One region of the Protofrankia sp. Cas3 genome, then DNA from elsewhere that is predicted to be linked to it. Evidence: riboswitches for the same ligand, from Rfam matches in the RefSeq annotation. Region 1 holds a riboswitch; each other region holds the start of a gene.
The links. A riboswitch is a leader RNA that binds a small molecule or an ion and turns the genes downstream of it on or off. The one in region 1 is predicted to bind cyclic di-AMP.

Region 1 (6,376 bases):
CGCGGCCGTCAGCTGCCGGCTGTTCAGGTGAAGGTGACCCCCCAGGTCTCCGGCCCACAGATTCCGTCGACCGCCAGGCCCTTGTCGGCCTGCAGGCGGCTGGCCGCGCCGGCCGACTCAGGTCCATACCGACCGTCAATTTGGATCTTGTAGCCAAGACTGTTCATCTGGTGCTGCCACGACCGAACGTCCGACCGCACCTGATCGACGAGGTCGGCGGTAAGGGGCGTCGCATCAGCGGAGTTCGACGAGATGTCCGTGCTCACCGTGCGCCATTGCCAGCGAGAGGAACCGCTCCTGCCGTACGAGGGTGCCTGCGACGAGTCGGTGTCGGATGAGCTCGAGTCCGATGCGCTGGTGTCCGGTGCATCCCTGCCGCTGTCGGCGCCCGATGCGCCGGGACTTGCGGTGCCGGCCGGGTTGGTGCCGCCCCCGAGTTGGTCGGCGCCCATGCCCTTGCCGCATGCAGGCCACTGGCCGAAGCCGGAGCGGGCGGCGAGCTTGATCGCGGCCTCATCCTGGGTGCCGGGCGAGGCAGCGCTGGGCAGGCCGGTGTAGCCCAGGCTCTGCCAGGTGCCCAGCGAGAACTGGTACGCGCCGTAGTAGCCGTTGACGGTGTTCGCCCCGTAGTTACCGCCGGACTCGCATTGGCGAAGCCCCTCCCAGGTCGTGGCGGCGCTGGCCGGTTGGGACATCGCGATACCGCCACTGATCGCGGCGACCAGGGCCGGGGTCACCACCATGGCCCTGGTACGGACCCGGACCCGGGCCCGAGCCCGGCGAACTCCACGATGTCGACCACGAGAACGTGTACTGGACATATTGGTAATGCCCTTCCCCACGCCTGCGAGGTGAGCTGTCGGATTCGGGCTGGGACTGCCCGGCCGCTTTCACGGCTTCACCCCGAGGGCGCCCGATATCGACGTCCGAAAGTGGGTCCCCCGTTCCTGCCGCAAGTTTGGTTTTCGTCGAGCGAGGGCAGGATTCGGCGTGCCGCCCGACGTGTCCCCATCGTATCGACGGGCACGGCGCAGACCATAACCAGAATTGCTGGTGGCTGAACAAGCCGTGAATGCGGTTCGTGACTATGCGCACATCGCGCTGTCCACTCTTGCCGTTCCTCGAGATCGACTGCTAACGCGCGCATGCGTGCGCTCAGCTTGCTTGCCGGCGGCCGAAGGAGGCGCGAAACGCGATGTCGCGCCTCCTTTGGCCGGATGGGTCAGCTGGTCAGCGAACGCCCCGCCGAGCGCAGGTCTGCGCAGGCCTGCGCGACACGGGCGGCCATACCGGACTCGGCTGCCTTGCCGTAGCTGCGTGGGTCGTACTGCTTTTTCACACCTACTTCGCCGTCCACTTTCAGTACGCCGGCGTAGTTCTTGAAGACATGGTCGGCGATCGGCCGGGTGTATGCGTACTGGGTATCGGTGTCCACATTCATCTTGACAACGCCGTAGTCCAGCGTCTCGCGGATTTCGGCCAGGTCGGAACCGCTACCGCCGTGAAACACCAGGTCGAACGGTCTGGCGTCGACTGGCAGACCGAGCTGCTGCGCGACATACTGCTGCCCGTCCCGAAGGATGCTCGGACGGAGTTTCACATTGCCCGGCTTGTATACACCGTGCACATTTCCGAAGGTTGCGGCGAGCATGTAGCGGCCCCGTTCGCCGGTGCCGAGAACCTCGGCGGTGCGCCACATGTCCGTCGGCGTGGTGTAAAGTTTCTCGTCGATCGCACCGACGACGCCGTCCTCCTCGCCGCCGACGACACCGATCTCCACCTCCAGGATGATCTTGGCCTGGTGGCATTCGATCAGGAGGCCGTCGGCAATTTTGAGATTCTCCTCCAGCTCGACTGCCGATCCGTCCCACATATGTGAGTGAAACAGCGGATCCCGCCCTTCGCGGAGAACCCGGTCCTTGGAGATCGCAAGCAGGGGGCGCAGATAGGTGTCGAGTTTGTCCGCGGGGCAGTGGTCGGTGTGCAGGGCGATATTGACCGGATACGCTTTGGCGACATGGTGGGCGAACTCGGCGAGTGCTTGCGCGCCGAGGACCATGTTCTTCACCCGGGTGCCGGAGAGGAACTCGGCACCGCCGGTGGAGACCTGCACGATGCCGTCGCTGCCGGCATCGGCGAAGCCCTTCAGGGCTGCATTCAGGGTCTCCGATGACGTAACGTTGATCGCCGGGTAGGCGAATGCCTCGGTCTTGGCCCGGTCAAGCATCTGTGCGTAGACGTCCGGGGTGGCGATGGGCATGGTTGTGGCTCCTGTGGGCAGTAGGAGTTGCGTGTCCGTTAGGTCGATAATTGGCCGATTTGGATATGAACAGCGGACTGGAGTCGCGCGAAGGGTACGATGATCGAGCCTTCGGGGGCAGACAGGCTCGAATCGTGCGAGTGTGGATGGCCTGTCCGGAGCGGTGCTCTATGCCGTCATCTTCACGCTCGTCTTCGTCGACAGCGGCATCCTCGTCGTTTTCTGGCTGCCTGATGACACGATCCTGGTCGCCGCCGGCATGCTCGCGGCCGACCCGGATGCGGGCGTGTCGTCTGGTGCCCCCACGCCCGGGATCCCGCTGGTCGCGACCGCTGGCGCCGTAATGGGTCATGTTAGCGCGCTGCCCTTGGACGGGCCCCGTCTCGAACGGCGTCACGTCCGGATACTTGCCCGTCCTGATGTGTCCTACCAGCACTTTGGCACTCTGGCCCCGCATGTGGCCCGGTTTGTCCGACGGGTGCGGACGTTTGCCCCCTGTTGCCGGGCGCTCCTGGGCGTCACCCGGGGCAGCCGGCCAGGGCCGTTGGTCGCCCGTCCGACACGGCATGTCGTCGGGTGGATCCGAGGTGGCGCCACACTGGCCTGATCTGCTCATGATTATTCGGTTAAAAGCGATACGGGATGGCTCACCGTGCCTAGTACTCGCTACCCTTGTCCCGGATGGAGGGGGCATAGCGCGGGGGGGACCGACCACACGGAAGGTTCCATGGTTCGACATCGCAAGCACCGCCGTTCCCGGCAGGGATGGTCCGGCGCCGTCCTGGCAGTCTTCGTTTTCGTTCTCGCCACCGTCGGGTTGCTCCTGGCCCAGCTCGTCCACGGGGGAGGGCCCGCGGCCGCGACCAGTCCTGGGGCGTCGTCCCCGGCCCTGGTGTCCTCGACGTCACCGGTTGATCCCGCGCAGGGGTCTGTACCGCCACAGACCGTCGATCGTGGCACGGTTGGTGAGACCGTTCACATGCGCACCGCTGTCAAACCTGGCGGGTGGCCGTGGGCGGCGTCGCTCCCACCGAGCTCGCCGCCGTGGTCCACACCGGTCGCGGACGCCACGGCGGGCGGCCCGGCGGCCACAGCCGCTCCGGTCGCTCCTCCTACAGCGGCTACGCCGGGTACCGCCACCGAGCCGACATCGGCAGACCCGGCTTCCCAGGTGGTAGCGCTCACGAACGCCGAACGGGCCAAGGCCGGCTGCGCTGCGCTGACCGTCGACTCCAGGCTGACCACCGCGGCGCAGGCGCACAGCGACGACATGGCGACGCATAACTACTTCAGCCACACGAGCCAGGACGGGCGCACGCCCTTTCAACGCATGGCTGCTGCCGGGTACCAGTTCTCGATCGCCGCGGAGAACATCGCCGCTGGGCAGCGCACTCCGACCGAGGTCATGGTGGGCTGGATGAACAGTTCCGGGCACCGGGAGAACATCCTCAACTGCTCGTTGAAGCAGATCGGCGTCGGTTACGGCACCGGGGGCAGTTACGGGACGTACTGGACGCAGGATTTCGGGACGCCGTAAGAGCGATTAGAGAGCTACTTAGAGTAAGATGCCGGTGGTTGGGGTGCGGATGCCGGCGCTGCACCGGGCTGGTGGCCGCGGCCGAGTCGTCGCGGCCGCCGGTGCCTGAAACCCGTTACTCTTGGGCTCCGATCACGTAGGGTCGATATCGTGCGACCGGAACGACCTGTCTGCGTGCTCGGCGTGACGGTACGTTAGGCCTGTCTGATAGACCTTGAGGTATCCGGGTGTCGTCTTGGCGGGGAGTCCGGTGGATCGGGAAGCGATCTTCCGGGAAGGCCGATTACCGGGATCGGGGATCTGCCGGGTAGGTCCCAGGGGTGAGAGGGGACGACGTGGCTCGCGCGGTGGTGACCGGCGCCGGGGGATTCATCGGGGACGCGGTCGTGCACGAGTTCCGCCGACGCGGCTACGATGTTGTGCCGATAGACGTCCGCCGTGGTCCTGGCATCGTCGTGGCCGACGTCACCCATCCCGGTGACTGGGAGAAACTGCTCACCGGGGCGGATCTTGTCGTGCACGCGGCGGCCGTCGGCACAGGTGGCGGTGGCGAGCTGGCCGCGGTCCGAGCCGGCGTGCCGAGCCGGCCGATACCGGTTGCGGACAGTGAAATGCGTAGGATCACGGTAGCCGGCACCACTGGCGTGTTGGACGCATGCCACCGCGCCGGCGTCGGTCGCGTTGTTCACATGTCCTGTGTGAGTGTGCTGGGCCCTTCCTTCCCTGCCGACGCTGACGAGGCCGTGCCCGTCACCATGACCGGTCTGGCGCGGGCTGACGCGCTGGCTGCGGCCGAGCACGCAGCCGTGGCCGCAGCATCCCGCGGTCTGGCGGTGACGGTGCTACGGGTCGGCGACGCGTACGGACCACGGGCCGGTCGATGGACCCTGTGGCCGCTGCTGCTGTTGCGGGCCGGCCGCTTCGTCCTGGTGGACTCCGGCCGCGGGATCCTGAGCCCCGTCCACGTCGACGATCTGGTGTCGGCGGTCGCCGCGGTCATGGACTGCCCGGCGGCGGTTGGTGAGATCCTGCATGTCACGGGTGGGGCGGGTGTTTCGGCATCCGACTTCTTCGGCCGATACGCGCGGATGGCCGGCGTGGCCTTGCCGGGCTCGGTGCCGGCGGCGTTTGTTCGTGCGCTCGACTCGGCGGACCGGCTGCTGGTCGGGCGCAGGTGGTTGTCCGGACGGGTGAGCTCGCGTCTACACCCCCGAGCCTATGTTGATCTTGGACCGCTCGCGCTGGCTGAGCTGGCCCGAACGGGCACCTACTCGATCGCCAAGATCAGAAACCTGGCCGGCTGGGCGCCCCGCGTCGGCCTCGACGAGGGGATGGCACGCACCGAGGTGCTGCTGCGGGAGCGGGGACTGCTCGGCGTCGTGGAGCCCGCCCGCCGTGGGTGAAGGGCCGACCCTGACGACATCGAGGTTGCTTGCGCTTCCCCTGACGGTGTGGAACGCCGGCTTCGTGGCCGAGGAGCTGGGACCGGTGCTGGCGGGCGCGTGCCTGCACCAGGCGCAGGGGATCGCTGTCGACGTCGCCGATGATTCGACCGATGCGTTGCGGCGTGATCTGCGTCGCCGGGCCGGCGGAGGGCGTGGCGTGATGACCTGGACGGTGCGTGGTGAGGACTCGGTGGCCGTCGGTCTGCTGGCGGTGGACGCCGTCGACCGGCGGGCACTGGTGTCGGTGTCCATCGGGCGTCCCTACCGGCGCCGGGGGTACGCGACCGAGGCCCTGCGGGCGCTGGCCGGCTGGCTGGAGTTCCGCGGCCAGGTGGTCGTCGAGGCCCGGGTGCGTGTCGGTGACCGAACGGGTGAGCGCCTGGCCGTGGCGACCGCATTCGTGCCCGCGGACATCGTGCTGTCCGGTGGCTGGCGGGTCTGGTTCCGGCCGCCCCCTCCGTAACGTCACATCCGCCGCCTCACCACTTCCGTAATTCCACCGGATCTGTGACTTTAGGTAACCAGACTGGCCCCGATGTTTGCCCCGCTGCAGGATGCGGCACCATAGATGCGATGTCGCGAATGGGACGGTGTGAGCCAGCCGCCCAGTTCACGCGTCCGTGTCGGTTGGCCATCGGCGCGTGTCATGGATGGGGGACCGTACGGTTGGCGCGAAGGTGCCTGGGAGGTTCTCAGAGTGAGCGTGGAAACCCGGCGTGAAGTCGCACCCGTGGACAGTCCGGACGTGCCAGGCCTGATGCGGCCGCGTGGGTCTGAGGTCACATATGATCATTTGATCATTCCGCCGCACTGGCGCCGTTCGGACGAGACCGGGCCAGGAGCACACAACCCGCTGTTCCCGGATGATCCAGGGGTCGGTCCGCTTAACCCGCAGACCGGTCCCATCACAGGTGCGATGACCGGTCCTCTGCTGGTGGGCACGACCGCGCGCGCCTTCGCCAAGCTCGACGACCTGATCCGCCTCAACGTCGACGACCGCGCGGTCATCGACGCCCGTCGGGACGACGCCGAGCAGGCCCTACGGGCGATCTTTCCACCGCGCTGCGCGCTGCCGCTGGTCGGTGTGGCTACCATCGGTTCCGCAGGGCGCGACACGATGATCCGCCCGCTGGA
Region 2 (6,376 bases), on a different contig from region 1:
ACAACACCTGGTTGCCGACGCGGGGTCGGGGCGATCCGGGACCTCCCATCCACGTTGCCCGGTAAAGTCCGCCGTCGACCGCGACGTAACCCTGCGGGTCGAACGCGGAATGCACCGTGCCGACCGGGCCGAGCGCCACATTCGGCGCCGCGACCCGGGAAACCGGCCGTGGTTCGGCCCGCCCACCGGTCACGCCGATTGGACCGCTTGCGACTCCTGCGGATCTTGTGGCTCCTGCGGATTGATCCCCGGCATCGCCATTGCGTCGCCGCCGACGCAGCCCGACCGGAAACGGCAGGCGGCGTCCACGCAGAACAACGGCACCGAACGCGAGAATCACAACCGCAATCATCACATACGCCCACGTCGGCAGTATCGGTTGGTCCTCAGTCGGGGGAGCCGGGTTGGCCAGATTTCCCAGTGTCTGCACCCGGGACCCCTGCCCAGGCCTGGCAGCCAGGAGGAACACGTCGTCGTTGGTCGCGTACATGCCCGCGTCGTGTTCCGTCGCGGTACCCTCCACCTGCTTCTGACATTCCTTCGCGCAGGGCGCCGCTGACCGACTGTTGCGCGACAGCGCGGCACGGGATTCGTCCGGGTCGGCAAAGCGGTGGTCGGCAATCGCCAGCAGCAACGAACCGGCCGTCCCGAGATCTGGTGAGCCACCCGGCGTCGGCTGGGCCGGTAATGCGACCTCGACCGCGAGCATCGCCCGGCGATTGAAGATCGAATCCAGGTCGGTCAGGTCACGACGGTCATCGGGCAGGGCGGACGGGCCGGTCACCCGTACGACAACGGCACCACCGGTTGCCGGTATGTCCTTGAGCAAGCGGTTGAGGTTTCCCAGCACGGCTCGGTCGACCGTCGCCGGCAGCTCCACGACACGGATCACAAAGGCGCTGTCACCGCCCGGTGTCGGCGTGGCCGCCGGGGTGAGCGCGGATGCCGGCGGCAGACCCCCAACGGTCGGCCCCGCAATGGCCGACCCCAGGACGAGCCCCGTGGCCAGCCCCAGGACGATGGCAATCGTCCCTGTCGCAGGTAGCGGGGCCCGTAATCGACGTGGGGGCAGCACAGCAACGCCCGCCGCGTCTGTCACGCGGTGATGATGGCTGCCTCGTAGCAACCGAAGCCCCCCGAATGTCTGCTGCTATTCGTGACCTTACAGGGCACTATAGTGATCAGAAAAGCAGCATAGCCCCGAGGACTGACATGTCGTCCACGTGACCGCACGATTGGGGGCACGGTGGGAACGCGGTGTGGGCACCATGATGGCACAGGCCGCGGCGGCCACGCCCGAAATGTTCCGGACGCGGCCTGTGCCGCATAACCGCGGACCCGGTCCTGCCGCGTGCCGATCCCAGCCGGAATCAGATCTCACCCAGGATCCGCAGGCTGCTCCGATCCGCCGAATGCCTGCCGTGATCCGCCGAGGGGCTCGGCCTGCTCCTCGCCCACGGCCTCGGTGCTCCGCTGGTCCTCGGCGGTCGCCTGCTCGGCCCCGCCCTCGGCCTGCGCCGACTGGCCGACCCCCGCTGCGACGCCGACGAGTTCCCGCAGGCGGGCCTCGACGTAGGGCTCGGTGTAATGCGACCTGTCCGCGATCCGCCGCACGAGATCGTTGACGCTGGAAGCGGCTTCGAGATCAGCGGTGCTGACCTGGACGAACTGGTCGAGAATCTGGTGCCGGATCTCCTGCCAGTTCTGCCGCAGATACTGCTCCACCTGCTGCGCCTGCTGCTGCTCCATTCGATCCCCTCCACATCGAGCTGTCATTTACAGGCATAAATCTATGCCACCCACACCAGGAGTCAACCGGAAATCATGATGGTCCTGCCGCCAAACGCAGAATGATGCAAAAATGCGGAGACGGGGTCGATGTCGACCGCAGCACCATTTACCTGGAAAAGCCTTGTTATTATTTGCGCTCCTGACATGCCAGTGGGTCACGAAGCCGTTCAAATGCATCCCGACGGATGCGCTGAAGTCCGCTACTCTCCGCGACAATACAGATAGAATCTGATGATCTATCCGGTAATGGGACCTACGCGGTGAAAGAGAACAGCGCAGCGCGGGTCCGCGCCCCGACCACGCCATCGGCCGCAAGTCCGTGCCGGCGTTGGTATGCCTTGACCGTATTTGTGGTATGTGGCCCGAACTTTCCGTCCGCCACGACAGGGTAGCCACGTCCGGTCAGCGCTCGCTGAATCTGGCGCACGCCGGGACGCCCGCGGTGGGTGTAGCGGACTTCCCGCGCCCGGGGCACTGGATCGGCGACCCGTCGTGCCGGCGCCACGTCGGCCGCAGCGGTCCGGTCCGGCGTAGTGACCGGTGTAGCCGGTGTACTGACCGGCCCAGTAGGACCACCTGGGCCGGTGGGAGCGGCCTGGTAAGTGCCTGTCGCGCCATCACCAGCTGCCTCGGTGGCGGCTGCCGCAGCCCGCCCGAGGTACACGCGGTAGGACCCGTTGGTGTACGTACTCCATGCTCCGATGCCCTGCATGTCGCACACCCGCTTGGCGGCCTGGGCGTTGATGGCTGGATCGAACAGATCTGCCCCGCCGACCCAGCCCGCATGCGCCCGCATGTTGATCTGCCACAGTCCCCGGGAATCCTCGCCATTGGGGTTGTGCGCGTTCGCGTTGCCGCCGGACTCGGCCAGCGCGACCGCGACCCAGGTCTGCAGCGGCTTCCCGTCGCAACCGCCAAGTCCCGCCTTCCTGCCGGCACCGGCGATGGAAGCGTCGGGAACAGGTGTCGCAGCGACAGAACTCGTGCCGGGCGCAGGCGCCGTACCGGCACCGGGCGATGCGGTGGGGTTCGCGCTCGCCGGACCCGCGGTCAGCATCATTCCCGCCGTCGCGCCGATGACACCGGCGGTGGCAGCCACCGCGCCGCGGTTGTACTGGGACTGCTTTCTGTGCCTTCCCCTGGTCATTATCAGATATCTCACTTCAGTATCGTCGATCGGCTCATAGGCGCCGCGCGGACGCACCCGTCACAGCCAAACTGGCGGAATGCCCACGGTGGGGCACGCGGCAGCCCGGCCATGACGGGTCGCATGTCTGTTACCAGCCGAGCCAGGTCACCCCAGGCGACCAACGAGATAACTCGTGGAATAAATCTTCTGAAGCCGGACGACGGTTCCGCTGTGGGGAGCGGCCCACATCATGTCGCCCCCGGCGTAGATCGCCACGTGATGGATGTTTCCGGGCTGCCCGAAGAAGATGAGATCACCGGGTTGCTTGGCATCCCGCGATATCTTCTGCGACGCCGCGTACTGGGCGTCGGTCACCCGCGGCACGCTCCGGCCGAGCTGTTTGTAGATGTACTGGACAAGCCCGGAACAATCAAAGGAGTTCGGACCCTGGGCGCCCCACACGTATGGCTTGCCCGCCTGCTTCGATGCCAAATAGACGATCTTCTCACCAAGACTGGCAGTGGACGCCGCGGAACCGTCCTGCCGCGACGACGCACTGTCCGGCGGTGCCGAGAGGCCGCCAGTCTGGGCCGACACCGAACCAGCGGCCGATGCCGGGTCGGACGCCGAGGGCGCGGCAGCGGCGTCACCGGCAGCGGCGTCACCGGCAGCGGTATCACCGGCCCAGGTCTGCGCGGTGGGGGTGGCACCAATGGTGGCAGTGGTGGCAGTGGTGGCAGTGGTGGCAGTGGTCGAGCCGGCCGGACTGTCAGCCCCGGCGTCGTTCGCCAGTGCGGGGGCCGCAAAAGCGGTCAGAGCGACGGTCCCGGTGGCCGCGGCGGCAACCACCGCACGTGCGGACCGGCGGCGGAAGCTGGACCTGGCGGTCGGTGCACGGTGGCGACCGTGTCCGGACGGAACCCCGTCAGCAGAATCTGCACACGCCTGATATGCAGGCAACAATGATCCTTCCCGTACGCCTGCGAGGTTAGCTGTCGGGTTCGGGCCGGGAAGCCCGGTCAGCGCGGAGATCCGCGGCCGACTTCACCCCGAGGACGGCGCCACAAGGGCGACGTCCGCCAAGTCCTGGTTCCCCCGCTGCTGCCCTGGTGATTACTAGAAGGGAACACCGGACCGAGGGCAGAACTCGGCGTTCGGCCCGGTGTTGCTGAGAGCCCGGCCACGGTAGCGAACTACACGCTGTGACCGCAAGGGCCATTTTCTGCGAATCTCGACGCATGTCGACTACTATGCGTATTAATCATCCGACCGGCCGGTCAGAAGAATCGGATCAAGACCGCCGACCGTGCGTCGAGCTCGGCGGCAGAATACCGACATGCACTGGCCGCGAGGACACGCACGGTGATAGCGATGAGCAAACAGGCCAATCGACGGGGGTGCGTCTTGTCTCATCTGGCAGGGGTTCTGGCAGGGGTTTTGGCATCGTCTTCGGTCGAATCCTTACCATCGGTCCCGGCCGCCAACACGGCGTCGCCGAAAAGGAGTCAGCGATGACGGCTGTGCAACAGTTGGTCGAGCATGCGTTGGCGGAGGTCGGCTACGCCGGGGATGGCCATAACCATACGAAGTACGGCCAGGAGTTCGGCTACGACGGGAATGCATGGTGCGCGATTTTCGTCTGGTGCATGTTCGAGCAGGTCGGGATCAACCTGCCGCTGAAGTCGGCGTACGTGCCCACGATCTGGTCCTGGGCGCGAGCCCACGGCCTGGCCATCGCCTCCACCGAGGCCAACCCCGGAGACCAGATCATCTTTGACTGGACAGGCCACGAAACCGCCGCTGGCAATGACACCCACACCGGCCTGGTCGTCGAACGCACCGGCAATAATGTCGTCACGGTCGAGGGCAACGTCGGAAACGATCAGGTACTACGCAGAACCTGGCTTGCCGGCGGTACACTTATCGCCGGGTGCGTGAACTGGCAGTCGATGTTCAGCGGTGGCCCGCGTTTCCCGCTCGCCCCCCAGAACCCGCCGAACCGGTTCGCCTACTTCCCGACGGTCGCGCGCGGGTCTCTCGATCAGGGCGAGTCAGGCGTGTTCCCGGATCTGCGCCACCCGGTCACGACCGCTCAGAACGCGCTCAACATCGCGACGGGCAGGGAGGGCGACAATCGCCTGCTCTCCCCGGACGGCGCCTTCGGCCCGCTGACGGAGACAGCGTTCCGTGATTTCCAGGCATTCTGCCGGTTGACCGACCCGGCGGTGGCAGTCACCGGTGCGGTCGACCGGACGACCTGGCGCCTTCTCGACTATTTCCTCGACATCAAAGGCCGGTGAACCGACGCCTACGCGATCTTTCGAGGTTTGTGCGATCGACAAGGACTCTTCCGTCGCACAAACCTCGAAAAATCGTCTACCCGGGTGGCGAAAAATCGTCTACCCGGGTGGCCGGGTGGCCGGCAGACGCTAGCCGGCAGGCGCTACGATCGTCATGACGCGCTCGCATGGTTGTCGAGGTGACGGCGGACCACACGACGGGCGATCGCCCAGCGGTGGGTCTCCGACGGCCCGTCATAGATACGGAACGGCCGGACCTCGCGCAGGAAGCGCGAGAGCAGCACATCCCCGGAGATACCGAGGGAACCACAGATCTGCAGCGAACGGTCGACGACCCGCCAGACGGCCTCGGCGGTGAACGTCTTCGCCACCGCGGTCGACTGAGCCCCGGAGCGACCCTGGTCGAGTTCCCAGCATGCCTGCAGGACCAGCCCGCGGGACGCCGCGATATCAATCTCATTATCCGCGATCATCGCCTGGACCATGCCCAGCTCCGCCAGCCGGGAACCGAACAGCCGCCGGTCCGCCGCCCGGGCCACGGCGATATCCTGGGCCCGGGCGGCGATCCCCAGCCAACGCATGCAGTGGGTCGTCCGCGCCGGCCCGAGGCGAACCTGGGCATAGTCGAAACCCTTGTCCACCTCGCCGAGAACCGCGTCGTGCGGCACCAGGCAGCCGTCGAACAGCATCTCGCAATGACCGCCGTACAGGCTCTCGTCGAGGGTCTCGACATGACGGACGATCTTCATTCCGGGGTTGTCCGCGTCGACGAGGAACATCGTCGCTCCACCGCGGTGACCCGGTTCGCCCGATGTGCGGGCCATGCAGATCGCATATGCGGCACCGTCCGCGCCGGTGATGAACCACTTACGGCCGTCGATCCGCCAGCCGCCCGGCTCCTTTGCAGCGCGCGTGGTCAGAGCGGTCGGATCCGACCCCGCTCCGGGCGCGGGCTCGGTCATCGCGAAGCAGGACCGCACCTCGCCCGTTGCCAACGGCCGCAGATACCGCTCCTTCTGCTCGGCCGTCGCGATGGCCTCCAGCATGTGCATGTTGCCCTCGTCGGGGGCGGCGATGTTCAGTGCCAGCGGGCCGAACAGCGAGTAGCCCGCCGCCTCGAAGACGGGTGCGCGTCCGCGCATGTCCAGGCCGTGCC
Region 3 (6,376 bases), on a different contig from region 1:
GATCGGCCAGATCATCCCCGGGGTACTGGTCCTGACCCTGCTTGTCTGGCTCGGCGGCCGCCCGGGTTTCTTCGGCCCGGTCCGGGCGGAACGGGCGGCCCAGGTCGTACGCGTCAGCGGCTACACCCTGATGGGACTGGGTCTGTTGATCCTGGCGGTGGGAGACAGCACGGCTACATTCCTCCAGCCCGGCCCCAAGACCCCGATGTTCGTGTTTCTGCTGACGCTCTATACCGGGGTGTTTCTGGCAACGACCACGGGCCGCGCCGGTTTCGGTGGCCCGGGCCTTGGCGCTGGGGCCTGCGCGGGGCTCGTCGCGGGGCTGGCATCGTTCGCGGTGATGCCCTTCGAGCGAATCGGGCCGCCGTTGGCCGCAGGCCTTCCCTGGCACGGCAGTTGGCTGGCGCTGGTTACCATCGGTGCGCCCGCGGCGGCCGCGGTGTGGACCACCGGACGCACCGGTCGTGCCGATCAGGGCGTCATGGCGGCGCTGTGTGCCGGCACCTTCGCCGCGCTGCTCGTCGCGCTCCTCGGACTGAGCGCGATCGCGCTCTTCCCCGACCGGATACCCGACATCGTGGGCCCCGTGATGGTCCCCGGCACCAGCGCGGCGCAACGGCAGGCCGCGGACGCCACCGAAGCCGCCGACCCCTATATCGGCCTGCTGCTTTTCGGCGCGCTTCTCGCCGTGATCCTGTGGGTGATGGCCCGCCCGCCCAGCCGGGTCGGGGTGAAAAGCGCGCTGTTGACTCTGGTGGGCATCCCCCCGGTCGCCCTCGGCCTGTCCGCCCGGCACTTCCCCGGGGCGGCGGGCCTCGCTGCCGCCACCGCAATGGTGGTCCTGCTCGCTCTGGTCATGGCGGGACGCGCTCCCCTCCCGCTGACGATGGATTCATGCGTCGGACGCAGGTGACGAGGGGTAGTAACGGGCCTCGATCACGTTGTTGTCGAGATCTGCGAAGTAAAACGCCCGCGGCGCCATGCCACGCGCACCAAACGACTGCTCCATGGTTACCGGCACGCCGACGCCGTTGTCCGCCAACCGGCGGCGGAGGGCATCGAACTCCTCGCGGCCCATCGCGAGGCAGATGTGGTTGACAGGATGGCCAGCGGTTCGGTCGGCTCCTGGGACGGCGTTGACAGCGGCGGCGGCAGCCCGCGGCATCAGGTCGATGATGGACTCGGTCGACACCCGCACGCTCGGGAACGGCGCCGCCCCCGCGCGAAACTCCTCCGCCCGTACCGGTGGGAGCCCGACCACGCGCTGGTAGAAGTCCAGCGACCGCAGTGGGTCCGCCACCCACAGGACGACATGATCAAGATGTACGTCCATGAGGACCTCCACCGTCTGGCCGGCCGCGGACGATGCGATGCCGTCCGAATCGAATGTGACGCACGTCACCACCGTGCCGGCTGCCATCAGCTTGAGTCTCCACCTACTGGAACCTGGATCGTGGCGGTTCATGGAGGGACACGCGACCGACCGGCTGATCACGATCGGGCGGCTCTCGGAACTGACCGGGGTGCCGGTACGCACCATCCGGTTCTACGCCGACGAGCATCTGGTCGAGCCGGTTGCGCGCAGCAACGCCGGTTACCGATTGTACGACGCGATGGCGGTGGCCCGCCTCGAGCTGGTGCGCACCTTGCGTGACCTGGGCATCGACCTTCCGACCGTCGCGAAGGTACTCGCGCAGGAGATCACGGTGGCCGAGGTGGCAGGTGCGCATGCCGAGGCGCTCGGCGCACAGGTCAGGGTGCTGCGGCTACGGCAGGCAGTGCTACGGGCGGTCGCGGTCCGCGGATCCGACTGGGAGGAGATGGAACTGATGCACCGACTGGCGAAACTCGATGCGGCGGAACGCACACGGATTCTGGACGGCTTTCTCGACACCGTGTTCAAGGGTCTTGACGGCAATGGCCTGGACGGTGGCAGCGGAGCCGGTGGGAAATTCGAGACGATGATCCGAGCCTCATTTCCCGAGCTGCCCGAGGACCCGACCGGCGAGCAGGTCGAGGCCTGGGTGGAACTGGTGACATTGATCCAGGATGAGGATTTCACCGCCCGGGTCAGGACCATGGCGCAACGGGGCGCGGCCAAGCACGTCAGCGAAGAAGCGACCATCCGACACCAGGAGGCCTTCAACACCGTTCTGGCGAGCCGGGCCACGCAGGCATACACCGAGGGGATCGACCCGGTCTCCACCGACGGCACGGCGCTGGCGGCCGCGATCGCCGCGTCGTACGCGCAGACGACCGGGAACCGTGACACCTCGGCGTGGCGGGCAACACTCATAGACGATCTTGAAACGTTCACCGACCGACGGGTCTACCGGTTCTGGGAACTCGTTGCGCTCGTCAGCGGCGACACGCCGACGGTGGCGGTTGCCAGCCCGATGATCGAGGCGCTGGAGTGGCTGATCACCGCGCTACAGACGGCCGGATGATCATAGTTGTTCCTCGACCGCTGAATCGAGCAATACCCTCGCCGGGTCGATCTCGGAGCTGGCATCGTGTGGGGGATGTCAGGGGATGACGACGGTCAACCGGTTCTGGTCCGGGAGCTGCGGGTCGCTGCGTACGCGGTCTGCATCCACGAAGGGAAGATCCTTCTTGCGCGCTTCGTCGGCACGGGCGGGAAGTTCTGGACTCTACCCGGAGGCGGCATCGATCACGGCGAGGATCCGCTGGCCGCGGCAGTACGTGAAGTCGAGGAGGAAACCGGGTACGACGTCGTGATCGAATCGCTGCTGGGTGTGGACTCGATGCGCAGATGTTTTCCGCGCGGCACCGGCGGCACAGTCGACCATCACACCGTGCGGATCATCTACACGGCCCGGGTGGTCGGCGGCGTGCTTCGGCATGAGATTGGCGGTTCCACCGACCAGGCCGCCTGGATCGATGTCGATCAGATCGACACCCTCGAGCGGGTTGATCTCATCGACATCGCGTTGGAGCTTGAGCGGACCAGACCGCCGTACGGCCAGGCGGCTGGAAAACATTCCTGACCGGCAACGCGACCGGCCGGGGGGAGATCCCATTTGGCAGAATCTCCCCCCGGGCGCCGTCGAGACCGCTTAAAACCGCCGGGCGTGCGAGAAGAACATGATCGCACGCCCTTTGGCCGTCGAGACCGCTTGAGGCCGCCGGGCGTGCGAGAAGAACATGATCGCACGCCCTTTGGCCGTCGAGCCTGTTAGGCCTTTCCGGCCCAGCAGTGCTTCGAGGCGTACCAGGGGCTGGTGCCCTGCTGCGCGTACAGCATCCGCGCACGCATCCACTGCTCGGAGGCGCTGGCATTCTGCGGCAGGCCGGACCCGCCGACACCGTGCCAGGTACCGGGCAGGAACTGGAACAGTCCGCCGGCGCCGATCGAGTTGACAACGCTCGGGTTGCCACCGGATTCGCACTTCGAAATGGCGGCCAGCGCCCCGTCCGCGGACGGGGCCGCACTTGCCGGCTGCGACAGCGCGACGCTGCCTCCGCCGATGGCGGCAACAAGTGCCGGCACAGCGATCAATACCCGGGCCCGTGCTTTGATTCGACTGATTCCACGGTCGCCGGAACGTACGTTGGACATGTAGATGTCCTTCCCCACGCCTGCGAGGTGAGCTGTCGGATTCGGGCTGGGAGTGCCCGGCCGCGATGTGCGGCTTCACCCCGAGGACGCCTGACGTCGACGTCCGAAAGTGGTTCCCCCGTTCCTGCCACCGGTCTGGTTTTCATCGGACGGGGGCAGGATTCGGCGTGCCGTCCGACGCGTGCCTTCCTCTCGAAGGCACGGCGAAGACCATACGTGCAACGACGGCCCAGAATGCAAGGTTACGTGAAGAGGCACACAGTCCGTATCCGATGTTGATAGCAGCTACGGCTGCCGGTAACGTGCGCGTACTCGCGCTCATCCCTACTGTGGCCTCGTCCCGCCGGCGATATTGTGACGGGGCTGCCACCTGTCGGGTAAAGCCCCGCCTTACGCGGTACGTGGGCAGGCGGATCGACTGCGTGGCTATCCGGCGGTGATTGTACGACGGCGCCGGAAAACCCGGTGTCGACGGCGCCGTGTATCGTGTCGGCAATATGCACAATGGATGTCCGACCGCAGCGCTGCCACGGCCCACAGGAGGCCCGACCCGCGAGAGACACGGGCCCGGACAACTGGGGAATCCCGACATATCGCTGGCCAGGCCCGCTGCGAGGCAACGGCGCGGGCCTGGCCAGCGATGACCAATGCGCCAATGGGGTGGACGGTGTGGCTGTCAGCCCATCGTCCGACTGCGGCGGCGGCGGACGATCCTGCGGCCGGCGACCATCACGACGATGGCGGCTACCGCCGACGCAGCGGGAACGGCGGACGGGGGGTTGGCTATCCCGCCCTCACCCGCCGAGACAGCACCCTTGGGCACCGGCATCGTTGTGGCCCCCGACCCGGACGCCGATGCGGTGGTGCCGGTACCGCCGGTGCTACTGCTGCCTGTGCCTGTGCCGGACACGACCTGGTACCGGGTCAGCATGCCGGCGGTGATGTGCTCGTTCACGTGGCAGTGAAAAAGCCAGATGCCGACGTTGTCGGGTACCATGTCGGCCACTGCCATGGTACCGGGGAGCAGCGGAACGGTATCCATCCGCATTCCGCCCACGACCGCGTCGTTGCCGTGCCAGTGCGGGGTGTGCAGGTCCTGTTCACCGCCCATACTCATCACGTACCAGCGGACGTGCTCATCTTTTTTGATAGTGATCATCGGCTCGTTGCCGAAAATGTAGCCGTTGATGCCGTGCCGCAGGTTGGACCGGACGAAGTTGCTGTCGTCCTGTGACGGATACGGCTGCTGGGCAAAACGGCGGAGGTTCTCCTGTAGATACGGGCTCCAGTTCTCGTTCGTGATTGTCAACAACGTGAAGATCTCACGGTCGACGTCGGCGGGGCTGCCGTCCGGCCGCGCCTTCCCCTTGGCTGTGATGACCATCGGGCCGATGAGTCCGGCATAGGTGTCGGTGACCTCGCTGGTATGGGAGTGGTACATCCACATGACCGAACTACCGTCGTGTGGGCCCGGGCCCGCCCGGTCGGGCACCAGCCAGGTGTAGGTGTGCGTGCCTCCGGTGGGTATGGCATCGTCAAGCTTGTCCACCCCGGAGGTGTTGTCGGCGTAGGGCGTACCCTCGTTCGCCTTGGTGTAGAACACACCGTGTGCATGCACGCTGTCAGAAATCCTGCAGGCGTTGCGGAACACCACCTTGATGGTGTCGCCGACCTCGGCCCGGATGACCGGGCCCAGGAAGCCCAGGTACGCATCCTGCGGGGAGCGCGGGGCCAGACTGGCGAAATTCGCGTCGGTGTAGCCGCGGTAGAGACACTTGAGATAGCTCGTTCCGATGCGTCCGGGTCCGGATTGGACGTACGTTTTCGCGATCGGGTCGAACGCCTGACCGGTGATGTCGTCGCGCCCGTCCGGGGCGTAGTTCCAGACGACCTCATCGGCACCGACATAGTAGGTGCGCACCTGTCCGGTCGGGTGGAATGCCGCACCGCCGACACCATCCCAGTAGGACGTGTTTTCCGGACTCGGCATCGCCATGCCGGCCATGCCGGTCATATCGGTGGTTTTCGGCTGCCCGCCGACAGCGGCTAGCGCCGTGGCCGGGCCGGAGATGGCCAGGCATATGACGAGTGCAAGGGCGCCGGTAAACCCTGCTCCGGACGATGGACGCCAGGCGGGTGGACCTTTCGCCGCCCACCCCCGGCCTGCGGTGCTGCCGTCAATACGCATGCGCCATCCGGCGCGGAATCGTGCTGTCACGGTGGGTGACAGTAGCGGCCGGGAGCCGAATCCGGCGGGTGCACCACGCGAACCCGCTAACACATGTAGAAGAAGGTGCTAGGGCAGGTCTGCTACCCATTGGCAACCGTCTACCGGAGTTCCCGCCGGACCGGGCCTCACCAGTGGACGATCCGCAGCCGCCCGCCGAGCGCCCGCTGTGCACGCCATGCGACCCTTCCGGCGGGATTGACCAGTATCGCCTGGTTGGCAGCCGCCAACATGGGCAGATCGGCCAGCGAGTCGCTGTACGCGTGCTCCCAGGGCGGCTCAATCCCGTGGGCGGCAAGCTGCCGCGGCTTGCGCGACCCGTAGTTGTGCAGGCTGCCCCGGCCGACGCCGAACCGGCCCCAGGACAGTCGGGACGAAATCAGTTCCACCTCGCCCAACCCGAGTCCGTCGAGAACCGCACGGGCGAGATCGTGTTCACATGCCGTGACGACCACGACCCGATCACCCGCGCCGGCATGGCGGCGCAGGGTGGCCACGGCCTCGGGTATCGCCACGCTGCCGTCGACCGCGAGATCCCGGCCGAACGCCTGTGCCCGCGCCCGGAACCG

Region 2: it holds a riboswitch for cyclic di-AMP, as region 1 does, so the genes downstream of both, U9983_RS12435 (C40 family peptidase) here and U9983_RS12875 (transglycosylase family protein) in region 1, are expected to answer to the same signal.
Region 3: it holds a riboswitch for cyclic di-AMP, as region 1 does, so the genes downstream of both, U9983_RS11305 (transglycosylase family protein) here and U9983_RS12875 (transglycosylase family protein) in region 1, are expected to answer to the same signal.

The regions. Positions count from the first base shown of each region.
Region 1 is NZ_CAUVXP010000057.1:8,896-15,271, forward strand. Features, by position in the region: gene U9983_RS12875 (transglycosylase family protein) at 24-821, opposite strand; cyclic di-AMP (ydaO/yuaA leader) riboswitch at 827-999, opposite strand; gene fbaA (class II fructose-bisphosphate aldolase) at 1,223-2,260, opposite strand; gene U9983_RS12885 (hypothetical protein) at 2,403-2,867, shown strand; gene U9983_RS12890 (CAP domain-containing protein) at 2,988-3,797, shown strand; gene U9983_RS12895 (NAD(P)-dependent oxidoreductase) at 4,118-5,200, shown strand; gene U9983_RS12900 (GNAT family N-acetyltransferase) at 5,193-5,705, shown strand; gene U9983_RS12905 (nucleotidyltransferase) at 5,940-6,376, shown strand, end outside.
Region 2 is NZ_CAUVXP010000054.1:20,372-26,747, reverse strand. Features, by position in the region: gene U9983_RS12450 (hypothetical protein) at 1-1,099, opposite strand, end outside; gene U9983_RS12445 (hypothetical protein) at 1,378-1,749, opposite strand; gene U9983_RS12440 (peptidoglycan-binding protein) at 2,045-2,938, opposite strand; gene U9983_RS12435 (C40 family peptidase) at 3,086-3,769, opposite strand; cyclic di-AMP (ydaO/yuaA leader) riboswitch at 3,884-4,042, opposite strand; gene U9983_RS12430 (CHAP domain-containing protein) at 4,432-5,220, shown strand; gene U9983_RS12425 (acyl-CoA dehydrogenase family protein) at 5,373-6,376, opposite strand, start outside.
Region 3 is NZ_CAUVXP010000047.1:4,729-11,104, forward strand. Features, by position in the region: gene U9983_RS11285 (hypothetical protein) at 1-913, shown strand, start outside; gene U9983_RS11290 (VOC family protein) at 893-1,333, opposite strand; gene U9983_RS11295 (MerR family transcriptional regulator) at 1,332-2,447, shown strand; gene U9983_RS11300 (NUDIX hydrolase) at 2,523-3,008, shown strand; gene U9983_RS11305 (transglycosylase family protein) at 3,197-3,580, opposite strand; cyclic di-AMP (ydaO/yuaA leader) riboswitch at 3,583-3,758, opposite strand; gene U9983_RS11310 (multicopper oxidase domain-containing protein) at 4,257-5,768, opposite strand; gene U9983_RS11315 (HAD-IB family phosphatase) at 5,936-6,376, opposite strand, start outside.